Linked DNA regions of Arthrobacter globiformis. The protein of the gene in region 2 interacts with the protein of the main gene of each other region in a pairwise test. Links are inferred from orthologs where the notes say so. Each region holds a gene or a part of one and is shown on either strand. Other genes may lie near its edges.

What was found.
Region 1: the proteins of eno (region 2) and rpe interact in binary tests that used the Escherichia coli proteins (3 or more experiments, as listed by UniProt). The link is inferred for Arthrobacter globiformis from one-to-one orthologs.

The regions. Positions count from the first base shown.
Region 1 is NZ_JAUSXI010000001.1:2,236,069-2,242,383, reverse strand. What follows is about bases 1,132-4,013. They hold rpe (ribulose-phosphate 3-epimerase), read right to left. Parts: upstream 2,960-4,013; coding sequence 2,303-2,959; downstream 1,132-2,302. Other genes in these bases: QFZ33_RS10190 (RsmB/NOP family class I SAM-dependent RNA methyltransferase), read right to left, coding at 3,033-4,013; pnuC (nicotinamide riboside transporter PnuC), read right to left, coding at 1,229-1,939; ribD (bifunctional diaminohydroxyphosphoribosylaminopyrimidine deaminase/5-amino-6-(5-phosphoribosylamino)uracil reductase RibD), read right to left, coding at 1,132-1,178. Also shown: QFZ33_RS10210 (riboflavin synthase), read right to left, coding at 1-66; more of ribD, read right to left, coding at 66-1,131; more of QFZ33_RS10190, read right to left, coding at 4,014-4,682; fmt (methionyl-tRNA formyltransferase), read right to left, coding at 4,679-5,599; def (peptide deformylase), read right to left, coding at 5,596-6,198; QFZ33_RS10175 (cytochrome), read right to left, coding at 6,256-6,315. UniProt on the Escherichia coli protein: Catalyzes the reversible epimerization of D-ribulose 5-phosphate to D-xylulose 5-phosphate.
Region 2 is NZ_JAUSXI010000001.1:1,668,384-1,674,606, reverse strand. The notes cover bases 2,419-5,208. They hold eno (phosphopyruvate hydratase), read right to left. Parts: upstream 4,559-5,208; coding sequence 3,278-4,558; downstream 2,419-3,277. Other genes in these bases: QFZ33_RS07700 (FtsB family cell division protein), read right to left, coding at 2,419-3,189. Outside these bases: QFZ33_RS07715 (S8 family serine peptidase), read right to left, coding at 1-663; QFZ33_RS07705 (DUF501 domain-containing protein), read right to left, coding at 1,636-2,310; more of QFZ33_RS07700, read right to left, coding at 2,386-2,418; QFZ33_RS07685 (adenosine deaminase), read right to left, coding at 5,542-6,223. UniProt on the Escherichia coli protein: Catalyzes the reversible conversion of 2-phosphoglycerate (2-PG) into phosphoenolpyruvate (PEP). It is essential for the degradation of carbohydrates via glycolysis.

The DNA.
Region 1 (6,315 bases), 570 kb from region 2 along the record:
GCTCGAGTCCCCGTTCCGGTCCACGGACAGGACCTCTCCCTGTTCGGCGATAATTCCGGTGAACATCAGTAGCCTCCCATGGCTGTGTCCGCTGCTGCGCGGACAGGTAGTGAATCGGTTGACGTTGAGTGTGTTGATGTTGACTGTGTTGATACTGACTGTGCCGCTGCGGCTGCCTCCGGACGCAGGTGCAGGCGAAGGTCCCTGCCCAGGAACTGGACCGCGCCGCCGGACGCGGCATCCCATTCCCAGCGCTGCGCCTCCGCCAGCGTTCCAATGCCGAGGCCGTTAAGTGCCGGCGTACCGGAGCCCAGCAGCGTAGGGGCCAGGTAGACGATGAGTTCATCCACGAGCCCTTCGGCCAGGAAGGCGCTGAGGATCCTCGATCCGCCCTCCACCATGACGTGCCTGATGCCCGCGGCGAACAGCATGGCCAGCGCCTCGCGCGGGTCCCGCGTCGGAAGGTGCAGGACCTTGCCGTCGTCGCCGCGCACGGCGGCGTCTTCCGGCACGTCGCGAAGTCCCATGACGGCGCGCAGCGGCTGCTTTCCGGTGGCGTCGCCGTTGGCGTCGCGGGCGGTCAGGCGGGGGTTGTCCACCAGCACGGTCTGCGTTCCAACCAGGATCGCGTCGATCCTGCTCCGGATGGCGTGGTTGTCCGCCAGCGACTCCGGGCTGGAAATCCACTGGCTGGTGCCGTCCTCGGCCGCGATCCGGCTGTCCATGGTTTGGGCGATGTGCAGGGTAACGAAGGGGCGCTTTGCGTCCACGGCCTGGAACCAGCGCCGGTTCAACTCCAGCGCACGCTCGGCGGCCAGTCCGCTGCGCACGCCGACTCCCGCCGCCCGCAGGGTGGCGGCCCCGCCGGCGGCGGGGTCATGAGGGTCGTCGATGGCGTACACGACGTTCGCTATCCCGGCGTCGATAATGGCCTGGGCACACGGCCCCGTACGGCCCACGTGGTTGCACGGCTCCAGGGTGACCACCATGGTGGACCCGTGAAGGTCGACGCCGGTGCTGATCGCCGTCGCTATCGCGTCGGCTTCGGCGTGCGCGGTGCCGGCACCACGGTGGTATCCCGTGGCCAGCTGGCTTCCGTCAGGTCCGACGACGACGGCGCCCACCAGCGGATTGGCGCCCCGGGGGCCCTGCAGGGCGGCTTCCAGGGCTGTGTCCATGGCGGCTGTTTCAGCGGCGGTGAAGGCCGGTACCGGCTTATGGGCAGCAGTCACTTGGACACCGCCGGGTCCGGGAAGGCGGTCTCAATCTTGACGGCCGAGGGGTCCGTCTTGGCCTGGGCCCGGGACGCCCGCCACCAGACGATGAAGCCGGCCAGGGTAAAGAAGCCGTAGAAAAGGTACATGAAGGCACTGGCGAAGTATCCGGCGCTGAAGAGCAGCGGAACGCCCACCACGTCCACGGCAACCCAGATCAGCCAGAACTCGGTCCAGCCGCGGGCCATGCCGTAGGTGGCCAGGAGCGAGCCCATAAAGGTCCAGGCGTCAGCCCACACCGGCGGGTAGGAGCCCAGGGAGTCGAAGAGCGGGGTGAGGGCAGCAGTGCCGGCCACCAGCGCGAGCCCCAGCGCCACCCGGGTCCTGGCACTTGCCCAGGCGGGCGCAATCGCCGTCGAGGATCCTGCCGCCCGGCGGCTCTGCTGCCAGCGCTGCCAGCCGTAGACGGCCACGATGATGAACATGGCCTGCCGCCCGGCCTGACCCCAGAGCGTGGCCGGCGTGGCGGAGCCGAAGACGTTGCCCAGAAAGACCGTCAGCAGAAGAAGGTTGCCGGCGATGCCCACCGGCCAGGCCCAGACCTTGCGCCGCATGCCGCCGAGGGCACTGGCCAGGCCAAAGATGTTTCCCAGCACTTCGCGGAGAATGAGCACTGATCCGCCCACGGGGATCTGTGCCTCGAAGAGCCAACGCAGGATGTCCATGCGTGCGTGTCGTTCCTTCCCTCAAGAGCCGAGAATGCTCCGGGGGTATACGACAGCGAAACGCAGCGGCGTTGTGGAACGCCACAAGTACAGCTGTACGTGCTTCTCTCATCCAGACTTTAACTGTCGGTACCGGAATTTCACCGGTTCAACCGTCTGCCGGGCTTCCGTAAGGAAACACCGGCTCGCGGGTCGCGGACTGTCACCGCCGGTTCGGACTTACACCGACCCCGGAGCACGTATTGTGTGTTGCTATTCTGACACAACTTGGCGGGTGCCCAGGCTATTCCCGCTGCAAACCGTCACGATGGCCGTCATGGAGGCCGGTTGCCGCCTCCATGACGGGCCCTTGGGGACCAAATGCTAGAGGCTGCCCGCCTTGCGCAGCCGGTCGATGGCGCCGGATGGATCCGCGGCGCCATACACTGCGGACCCGGCGACGAAGACGTTCGCTCCGGCTTCCGCGGCCCGGACAATGGTTTCCTCGGTAATTCCGCCGTCAACCTGGATGGCAACGTTCACGCCGGATCCCTCGATGGCGGCGCGGGCACGGCGGATCTTGGGCAGCGTGAGGTCGAGGAACGCCTGGCCGCCAAAGCCGGGCTCCACGGTCATGATCAGCAGCATGTCCAGCTCCGAAAGCATGTCCAGGTAGGGCTCCAGCGCAGTGGCGGGACGCAGCGCCATCCCGGCCTTCGAACCCCGCGCGCGCAACTCGCGGGCCAACTTCACCGGCGCGATGGACGCTTCGGCGTGGAACGTCACGGAAGCAACGCCGGCGTCCGCGTAACCGGGCGCCCAGCGGTCGGCGTCCGAAATCATGAGGTGCGCGTCCAGCGGAACCGGGCTGACCGCCTGGATCCGCTGGACCACGGGGAGTCCCAGGGTGAGGTTGGGGACAAAGTGGTTGTCCATTACATCCACATGCACGGAATCAGCGTTGCTGATTTTCTGCAGCTCGGCTTCGAGGTTCACGAAGTCGGCGGAGAGGATGCTGGGGTTGATGCAGCACTGCGTCATGCTGGGTCCTTTCGCGGGACGGTGGTCCGGGGTTTGGGATCAGTCGGTGGGAAGTCAGCGCCTGCGGCGGAACTCAGCGCTTGCGGCGGATGAGAGCGAGGAACATCGCGTCCGTGCTGTGGACGTGCGGCCACAGCTGGGCGGTCTTCTCATGCCCCGCGCCCAGGCCGCCGCGCAGGCTGACGGCATCCAGCACGCTGCCGGCGTCCAAGAGTTCCAGGTCCTCGCGTTTCCGCAGGGCGTCGCTGACCACCGCGGTGGTTTCGGCCGGGTGCGGCGAGCAGGTCACGTAGGCCACCACGCCGCCGGGCCGTACGGCCGCCAGCGCTGAGTTCAGCAGTTCGCGCTGCAGCGGCCCCAGATCGGCCAGGTCCTTCGGCGTGCGGCGCCAGCGGGATTCGGGCCGGCGGCGCAAGGCTCCAAGTCCGCTGCAGGGCACGTCCACCAGCACACGGTCAAAGGCGGCAGGCTGTTCCGACCCGACCTCGCGGCCGTCGCCGGTCCTGACCGTCCAGACGTCCGGCGGAACAGCGGACAGCGCCTGTCTGACCAGTTTGGCCCGGTGCGGGGCGGGCTCGTTGGCCACAAGCGTAGCTCCGCGTTCGTTCGCCAGCGCGCCCAGCAGGGCTGCCTTGCCGCCCGGTCCGGCGCAAAGATCGAGCCAGGCCTCCCCTGCGGCACTTTCCCCTTCTACCGCGTTTCCGCCGTGCGCTGCACCTTCGCCAGCCCCTGTCTCGAGGCTGGCAGCCGCCAGGGCCCTGGCCACCAGCTGGGAGCCGACGTCCTGCACGCGTGTGGTGCCTGACCGGACGGATTCCAGCCGGCCGAGGTCACCGCCGCTGGAAAGGGCGGATCCTTCCACCAGTTCGCCGGGGACGGCACCGTTTTCCAGGGCCTCGTCCAGGCTTCCCAGCCCGGGAAGCGCCACCAGGTTGACCACGGGGGCCGCGTTGTCGGCTTCCAGGAGGTCATTGATCTCGCCGACCGGGCGGCCGTGGGCCACCAGCGACTGCCGCAGGGCGCGGACAATCCACTCGGGGTGGGCGTACCGGACGGAGGCAACCTTGGTCTCGTCCTGCTCGCCGGCAACCAGCTCGTCCAGCCACTCGTCCAGGCTGCGGGCCGCTACCTTCCGGAGCACGGCATTGATCAGGGCGGAGGGACCGGCGCCGATGACCGCACGGGCCAGGCCGACGGTCTGGTCCAGGGCCGCGTGGGCGGGTACGCGCATTGCCACCAGCTGGTGGACCCCGATGCGCAAGGCATCCAGGACAGCCGGATCCAGCTTGTCCAGGGCCCTGTCCACGCAGCGGCCGAGGATGGCGTCGTACGTGCCCTGGTTACGGAGCGCACCGTAGCTCAGTTCCGTGGCGAATCCGGCGTCGCGGCGGTCCAGGCCGTGCTGCCGGATGCGCCCCGGCAGCACGAGGTTGGCATAGGCGTCCTCGGCCGCGACCGCACGCAGCACTTCAAAGGCCACCAGCCTGGCGGGGTCCGCCCTGCGGGTGCGCTGCGACGGGGCGCTCTCGGTGAAGCTGCGCTGCGGGCCTCGGTTTCGCTCCCTGCCCTGCGCATCGCGCCGACTGGCTCCTCCGCCGCCCCGGCGCTGGTCAGAGCCGCCAGACCCTGAGCCGCCTGTACCTGAACCACCGGCGCCCGAACCGCGCTGGCCGCCGCGGCTGGAACGTCCCTGCCCGGATCCGCTTCTGCCGGAGTCACTCATTGAAATACCACGCTTTCGAGGGAGGCCTGGCCGCGCGCCCAGTCGGCTGCGGCCATCATTTTCTTGCCAGCAGGCTGCACCTTGGTGAGTTCGACAGCATGCGAACCCGTGCCCACCAACACGCTCTTGCCGGCCAAAGACAGTTGTCCCGGCTGAACATCCGTGACGTCGGGACGCAGCCGTACCGGCTCAAGCTTCAGCCGCTGGCCATCAAGGGTGGTCCAGGCTCCCGGTTCGGGCGTCACGCCGCGCGCGCGGCGGCCCACGGACAGGGCCGGCTCCGACCACTCAATGCGGCCGTCATCGAGAGTGAGCTTGGGCGCGAGCGTTACTTCGCCCTGCTGGGGACGGGGCGACGCCGCACCGGACCCGACAGCGGACAGGGTCTGGGCGAGCAGGACGGCGCCACTGTGGGACAGCCGTTCAAGCAACGCCCCGGAGGTGTCCTCCGGGCCGACCGCTTCGGTCAGCGTGCCAATGACAGGGCCCGTGTCGAGCCCCTCCTCGAGCTGGAAAGTCACGGCGCCCGTGATGTCATCGCCCGCGATGACGGCCCGCTGCACGGGAGCCGCACCGCGCCAGGCCGGCAGCAGTGAGAAGTGCAGGTTGATCCAGCCGTGCTGCGGAATGTCCAGGGCCGCCCGGGGCACAAGCCCGCCGTAGGCGACGATCGCCGCTACGTCGGGACGGGCTTCGGCGATCCGTTCGGTGACGGCAGCGTCCACCCGGGACGCGTGGATGACGTCGATGCCGAGCTCGGCGGCCCGGGCAGCAACGGGCGACGGCGTGAGTACACGCTTGCGTCCCACCGGCGCGTCCGGCCGGGTCAGCACCGCGACGATCTCGAAGCCGGCGGCCACCAGCGCATCCAGCGAGGGGACCGCGACGGACGGTGTTCCGGCGAAGAGGACCCTCATCCGGCAGCGCCGAAGCTGCCGGTTCCGGACGTTGCCGCGCCGAAGCTGCCGCCGCCGAAACTGGAGCCGACGGTCTTGGCGCGCTTGGCAGTGGTCTGTTCGGTGATGGAGTCGTAGTTGGCGTTGCGGATGGAACGCAGGGCGGCCTTGCGGTCCTCACCTTCGAGCCGGTCAGTGAAGAGGATGCCGTCCAGGTGGTCGGTTTCGTGCTGGAAGCAGCGGGCAAGCATGCCCTCCGCCTCCACCGAGACGGGGTTGCCGTTGATGTCGACGCCGGTCACGCGGGTGCTGCGGTAGCGGCGGACCGGGAAGCCCAGGCCGGGGATGGAGAGGCACCCCTCTACCTCGTCCGCCTGATAATCCTCGCTGTTTTCCAGCACCGGGTTGATGACGTGGCCTTCAACGCCGCCGATCCGGTAGGTGAAGACCCTGAGGCTGACTCCGATCTGTGGCGCGGCAAGGCCTGCACCCTCCACGTCCTCCATCGTTTCGGTCATGTCGGCAACGAGCCTGGCCAGCTCCGGCCCGAAATCCGTGACAGGGTCGGCAACCGTGCGAAGCACGGGATCGCCGATGATACGGATATTCAGAATTGCCATGTGCAGTCATTTCCTCACGGTGAACGGGTAAACGGATCGAGTCCAGTTTAGTTGCTCTCAGGAGAACACCGGCGGTGCCAGCGGCAGCAGTGCGGGTCCGGCGCTGACAGTGTCCGC
Region 2 (6,223 bases):
CACGTCCTTCTGCTCGGCGTACAGAAAGGCGGCGTCCCAGCTTTGCGGCCACTCCGGCGACGTGCTGCCCAGCGAAATGTTGATGACCTTTGCGCCACTGTCCACCGCCCAGCGCACAGCCTCCGGGATCTGGTCCTGGTCGCTCTTGCCGCCAGGGTTGGCCGATCCCAGCCAAGTGGATACGGAGAGGATCTGCGCCTCGGGCGCCACGCCGATAATGCCGTCCGGCATGGCTTTGGATGCCGTCGCGGTGGCGTTCTGGGAGGGCTTGGAGCTGGCCGACGTCTTCTTCGGCGCCTGGTGCCCGCGGCCCGCAAGCATGGTGGCCACGAGTGTGCCGTGCTCGGGCTTGGCACCGATGCTCTTCTCGCCGTCGGGGGCGCCGGCACCGGAAACGTCATGGCCGCCGGCCAGCACGCCCTTGAGGTCAGGATGGCTTCCGTCCACGCCGCTGTCGATCACAGCGACCTTCACGTTGGCGCCTTTGGAGACTTCCCAGGCCTTGGTGATGCCGGCTTCCTTGAGCCAGTACTCCTTGTCCCGCCAGGAATCGGCCTGCGCGGCCGGTGCGGTGGCGACGGCGGACGCGGCGATGCCACCGGCAAGCACCGCGGACAGAAGGGCCGAGACCGTCCGGCGAAGCCGGGCTGTTGCTCTGGTCATTCAGAATCCAATTTTCGGTTAACTCGGTGCCTCGGCACTCAGGGCAATTCCGTCCAGAATATCGTGCTCACTGGCGGTGGCCGTAATTATGCGGCCGCCGCTGAGCTCGCCCATGCGGGTGAGGATGCGCCGCCAGACCAGCGCGCCGGCGCCGATGACGTCCACCCGGCCGGGGTGCATGTACGGCAGTTCCGCCCGCTGCGCCCGCGTCATCTGCAGCAGATCGGTGGCCGCGGCCTGGACAGCGGAGATGGACAGTTCTGCGCCGTGGATGGCCCCCGGCAGGTATTCGGGCAGCCTGAGGGCGTGCGCAGTGATGGTGGTGATAGAGCCGGCAACCCCGACGACGGCGGTGCTGCGTTCGAGCGGAACGTCCAGTCGCGCTTCGGCGATGGCGGCGTCGACGTCGGCCTCCGCGGCGGCGATCTGCTCCGTCGTGGGCGGGGTCCGATGTGAGGTGGCGTTCGGTGAGCCTGACGCAGCCGATGTCCACGGACCTTGCGGCGATCACGCCGCTGGCGTCGCCGAGCACGAACTCCGTGCTGCCGCCGCCCAGGTCCACCACCAGCACCTTGTCCTCTGCCGAAATGGGGAGCACGCTGCTGGCGCCGGCGAAGGAAAGCGCGGCTTCCTCGTGGCCGGTGATCACCTCGGGCTCCACCCCAATGAGGTTCTGGATGCCGTCCACGAACGCCTGGCGGTTCCGGGCGTCTCGGCTGGCCGAGGTGGCCACGAACCGGACTTTCTGGGCCTGGTACTCGCGGATGAGCGCCGCGTAGTCGGCCGTGGCTGCGAAGGTTCGTTCCAGCGCTTCGGGCGCCAGCTCCCCGGTGGCGTCCACGCCCTGGCCGAGCCGCACCACCCGCATTTCACGCACGACGTCGGTGAGCTTCGTGGTGCCGTTGCTGCGGTCGATGTCGGCGATGAGCAGGCGGATGGAGTTGGTTCCGCAGTCGATGGCGGCCACCCGGGTCATGCGCCTGCCTCCGCTGCGTCCGTCTTGGATTTGCGGACGGGCGCCGGCCGGCCGACGATATCCGGCAGTCCCTGCGGCCCGTGGCGGCTGAGGTCCCTGGACGGCGCCTCGCCGGCCGTGTCCCATGCACCCTCGCAGTGGCAGCGGTCGGCGGTCCACCATTCGCTGATGGCTGCGATGGCTTCGTCGCCCAGCGGATTCACGCCCGCACCGGCGGCCAGCGAGTGTCCCACCAGGACGTGCAGGCACTTGACTCGGGTGGGCATGCCGCCCGCCGAGACGCCGTCGATCTCCGGGACGTCGCCGATCCCCGACCGTGCCCCGATGGCGGCACGGGCAGCCAGGTATGCCTCATGCGCCGCTTGGTAGGAGGCTGCCAGGGACTCGTCGGCGGCAAGCCGGTCATTCATGTCGTTCATGAGGCCGCCGGCCTCAAGCCGGGAGACCGCTGACGTGATGACGGGGTGCGTCAGGTAGAACGTGGTGGGGAAGGGAGTTCCGTTGCTGAGGCGCGGGGATGTCGCGGCCACAAGCGGGTTCCCGCAGACGCAGCGCGCCGGGATTTCCACAACGTCGCGCACCGGCCTCCCAAGCTGGCGGCTGAGCACGTCGAGGTCCTGTGCTGATGGCTGCCTGGCGTCACCGGGGGCGGTTGCCGTGTTGTCGTCCACTGGCGTGGCCGTCCTTCCTGCCCGGATCTGGCTGCCCCGAAATTCCGGTAGGCAGTCCCGCGGCGGGCGCCGCTCCTAGTCTGTTGCCGAGCGCCTGATGGACTCCCAGAGGGAATCCACCCAGGGCACGTCGGCGGGGTCTTGTGTTTCTGCAGCACTGGGCTGGCTGCCTGATGCGCCGGCCGGCAGGTCGCTGCCGAAAACCCAGTAGCCGGTCTCACCCGGCATAACCATGTTAATGCGATCGCGTGCCTGCTGCTTGACATAGTTGGGGTCCTGCCAGCGCGAGACCTGCCGTTTGAGGTTGTCCTGGTCCGCCTTGCTGTCCGAGATGTCCGACTCCAGGGCCGCGATTTCTGCCCGCTTGTCGATGAAGATCTTCACGGTGGGGGCCAGCATGATGGTGATGGCAACCATCACCACGGCCAGCGCCAGCATGCGGCCGGAGAACGCCTTGGCAGGAACAGGGTCGAGGTTGTCTTCCCCGGCGGTGACGGCGGATGATCCGGACTTTCCGCGGCTGCTGCCTGTCTTTCCGGCGCTAGCCTGGGTGCCCGCGCCAGCTTTTGGGGCAGCGCCAGCCTCTGAACCGGTGCCCCTCGTACCTGAGCCCTTCGCACCGGCGCCTGTGGTACTCGCGCCCGTGGCGCCCCTGGAACCCGTGCCAGTCTTCGCAGCAACGCCAGATTGGATACCAGCGCCGTTGGCCCTGCCCGCTGCCTTGGTCTCGTGTGCCGTTCCCGTTCCGGCTTCGTGGGTGGCTTGCGCCGAGCGGGGGCCGCGGAAGTCCGCCTGGATAACGTCTCCCCCGGCAGAGCCGGCGGAGGGCTGCTGTGCTGGTGGGGTCACCCTGGGAACTTTGGGACGGCGGGTAGCCATGACACTCCTGTAACGTGTGGGCGCCTAAAACAAAACCGGTGGCTATGGTCTTTCCACCATAGCCACCGGTCAGCTGTTTCTTTGGCTACTAGGCCTTGAAACGCGGGAACGCGCTGCGGCCTGCGTAGCGTGCGGCGTCGTCGAGTTCCTCTTCGATGCGCAGCAGCTGGTTGTACTTGGCAACGCGCTCGGAGCGGGCCGGGGCACCGGTCTTGATCTGGCCGGCGTTGGTGGCAACGGCGATGTCGGCGATCGTGGTGTCCTCGGTTTCGCCGGAGCGGTGCGAGGTGATGGTGGTGTAACCGGAGCGCTGGGCCAGGGAAACGGCGTCCAGGGTTTCGGTCAATGAGCCGATCTGGTTGACCTTGACCAGCAGGGAGTTGGCCGTGGCGGCGTCGATGCCCTGCTGCAGGCGCTCGGGGTTGGTGACGAACAGGTCGTCGCCCACCAGCTGGACCTTGTCACCGATGGTGTCGGTGAGGATCTTCCAGCCTTCCCAGTCGTTCTCGTCCAGCGGGTCCTCGATGGAAACCAGCGGGTAATCGGCAACGAGTTCGGCGTAGTAGGCACTCATCTCGGCGGCGCTCAGGGCCTTGCCTTCGAACTGGTAGGCACCGTCCTTGAAGAACTCGGAGGAGGCGACGTCCAGGGCCAGGGCGATGTCGGTGCCCGGGGTGTAGCCGGCGTTCTTGATGGCTTCCTGGATCAGGTCAAGGGCAGCGCGGTTGGACGGCAGGTTCGGGGCGAAGCCGCCCTCGTCGCCAAGGCCGGTGGAGAGACCCTTCTGCTGCAGCACGGACTTGAGGTTGTGGTAAACCTCGACGCCCCAGCGCAGGCCCTCGGAGAAGGTCTCGGCGCCGATGGGGGCGATCATGAATTCCTGGATGTCGACGTCGGAATCCGCGTGCGAGCCGCCGTTGAGGATGTTCATCAGCGGAACGGGCAGGACGTGGGCGTTCGGGCCGCCCAGGTACTTGTACAGCGGCAGGTCGGCGGAAGCTGCCGCGGCGTTGGCAACGGCCAGGGAGACACCGAGGATGGCGTTGGCGCCCAGCTTGGCCTTGTTGGCGGTGCCGTCCAGGTCGATCATGGCCTGGTCGATGCTGCGCTGGTCGGTGGCGTCAAAGCCGGTCAGGGCCGGGGCGATCTGGTCGATGACGGCGTCAACGGCCTTCTGGACACCCTTGCCGAGGTAGCGGCCCTTGTCGCCGTCGCGCAGTTCAACGGCTTCATGCTCGCCGGTGGACGCACCGGACGGAACGGCAGCGCGGCCGATCTGGCCGTCGGAGAGGAGAACTTCAACTTCGACGGTGGGGTTGCCACGGGAATCGAGGATCTCGCGGGCGTGGATGGCATCGATAAGCGCCATGGATGTGCTCCTTGTGGGCGATTTACTGGGGACTTTAGGGGAAAAAATCTCGACGTCCTCGTCAGTGACTAGCGTAGTCGAGAGTGGTGCACGTTACGGAAACCTATCCAGAACCCGGACGTCATGATCCGGGCGCGGAAGTCTCCGGATGGCGGTTCTGGTATCGCCGCACGGCCCCGCGGAGGGCGCGTTCGGCGTCGAACCCCCTGTTCCGGGCCGAATGGACGACGGCGAGCAGCAGCTCGCCGAGTTCGGCTTCGGTTTTTATCGTTTCGGCCAGAGCGGTTTCGACAAGCTCAACCAACGGGGTTCGTTCAACCAACGGGGTTCGTTCAACCAACGGGGTTCGTTCAACCAACGGGGTTCGTTCAACCAACGGGGTTCGTTCAACCAACGGGGTTCGTTCAACCAACGGGGTTCGTTCAACCAACGGGGTTCGTTCAACCAACGGGGTTCGTTCAACCAACGGGGTTCGTTCTACCACCGGGGCTTGCAGCCCGGCCCGCTCGGCCCGGTCAAGGGTTTTCTGGGCCCGGGCCAACGCGGGCAGAGCCACCGGGATGCCTTCGAACGGCGTGCTGCGCTGCGGGCTTTCGGCCTTTTTCACGGCGTCCCACTTGAGCACGATCTCCGCCACCGTGGCGGGAAAGGAGTCCTGGAGGGTTCCGTCCGGACGAAACACGTGGGGATTGCGGCGGATCATCTTATGGGTGAGGCCGCGGGCGACGTCACCGAAGCCGAACACGCCTCGCTCCTCGGCGAGCCGGGCGTGCAGCACCACCTGGAGCAGCACATCGCCCAGCTCGCCTTTCAGTTCAGCTTCATCCGCACCCGTCTCGATGGTCTCGGCCACTTCATAGGCCTCCTCCAGCAGATACTCCACGAGCGACTCGTGAGTCAGTGCACCCATCCAGGGGCAGTGCTCGCGGAGGGCGGCGATCACCCTCAGCAGCTCCGCCGTTTCACTGGCGGGTTCAGGAATTTCAGCCAAGGTCGCCGTACGCGTCGTTGATGTACTCCACGAGGGCTTCCTTTTCCTCCAAGGGAAGGAAGGATGCTTCGGCTGCGTTGAGCGTGAGTTCCAGCAGGTCGTCGAGGTCGTAGTCGAAGGTCTCCACTAGGAGCTCGAACTCGTCGGTGAGTGTCACGCCGCTCATGAGGCGGTTGTCCGTGTTGATGGTTACGTTGAAGCCCAGCTGGTAAAGCATGTCCAGCGGGTGGCTTTCGATGCCCTCACCGAAGCCGGCAATGGCACCGGTCTGCAGGTTGGAGGACGGGCAGATTTCCAGGGCGATGCCGCGGTCGCGGATCCAGCTGGACAGGTTGCCGAGGGTGACCACGCCGATGTTGTCGCTGTCCTCGTCGTCGGCGTCGTCCTCGTCGAACTCCACCATGATGTCCTCGGCGATGCGCACACCGTGGCCCAGGCGCAGCGCGCGGCCGTCAACCAGGGCGGACTGGATGCTGTCCAGTCCGGCGGCTTCGCCGGCGTGCACCGTGGCCGGGAAGTTGTGTTCGGCCAGGTAGGTGAAGGCGTCCCGGAAACGCGACGGCAGGAAGCCGTCTTCGGCTCCGGCAATGTCGAACCCTACAGCGCCCTTGTCGCGGTGCCGAACGGCGAGCTCGGCGATTTCCTGGCCGCGGTCGGCGTGCCGCATGGCCGTG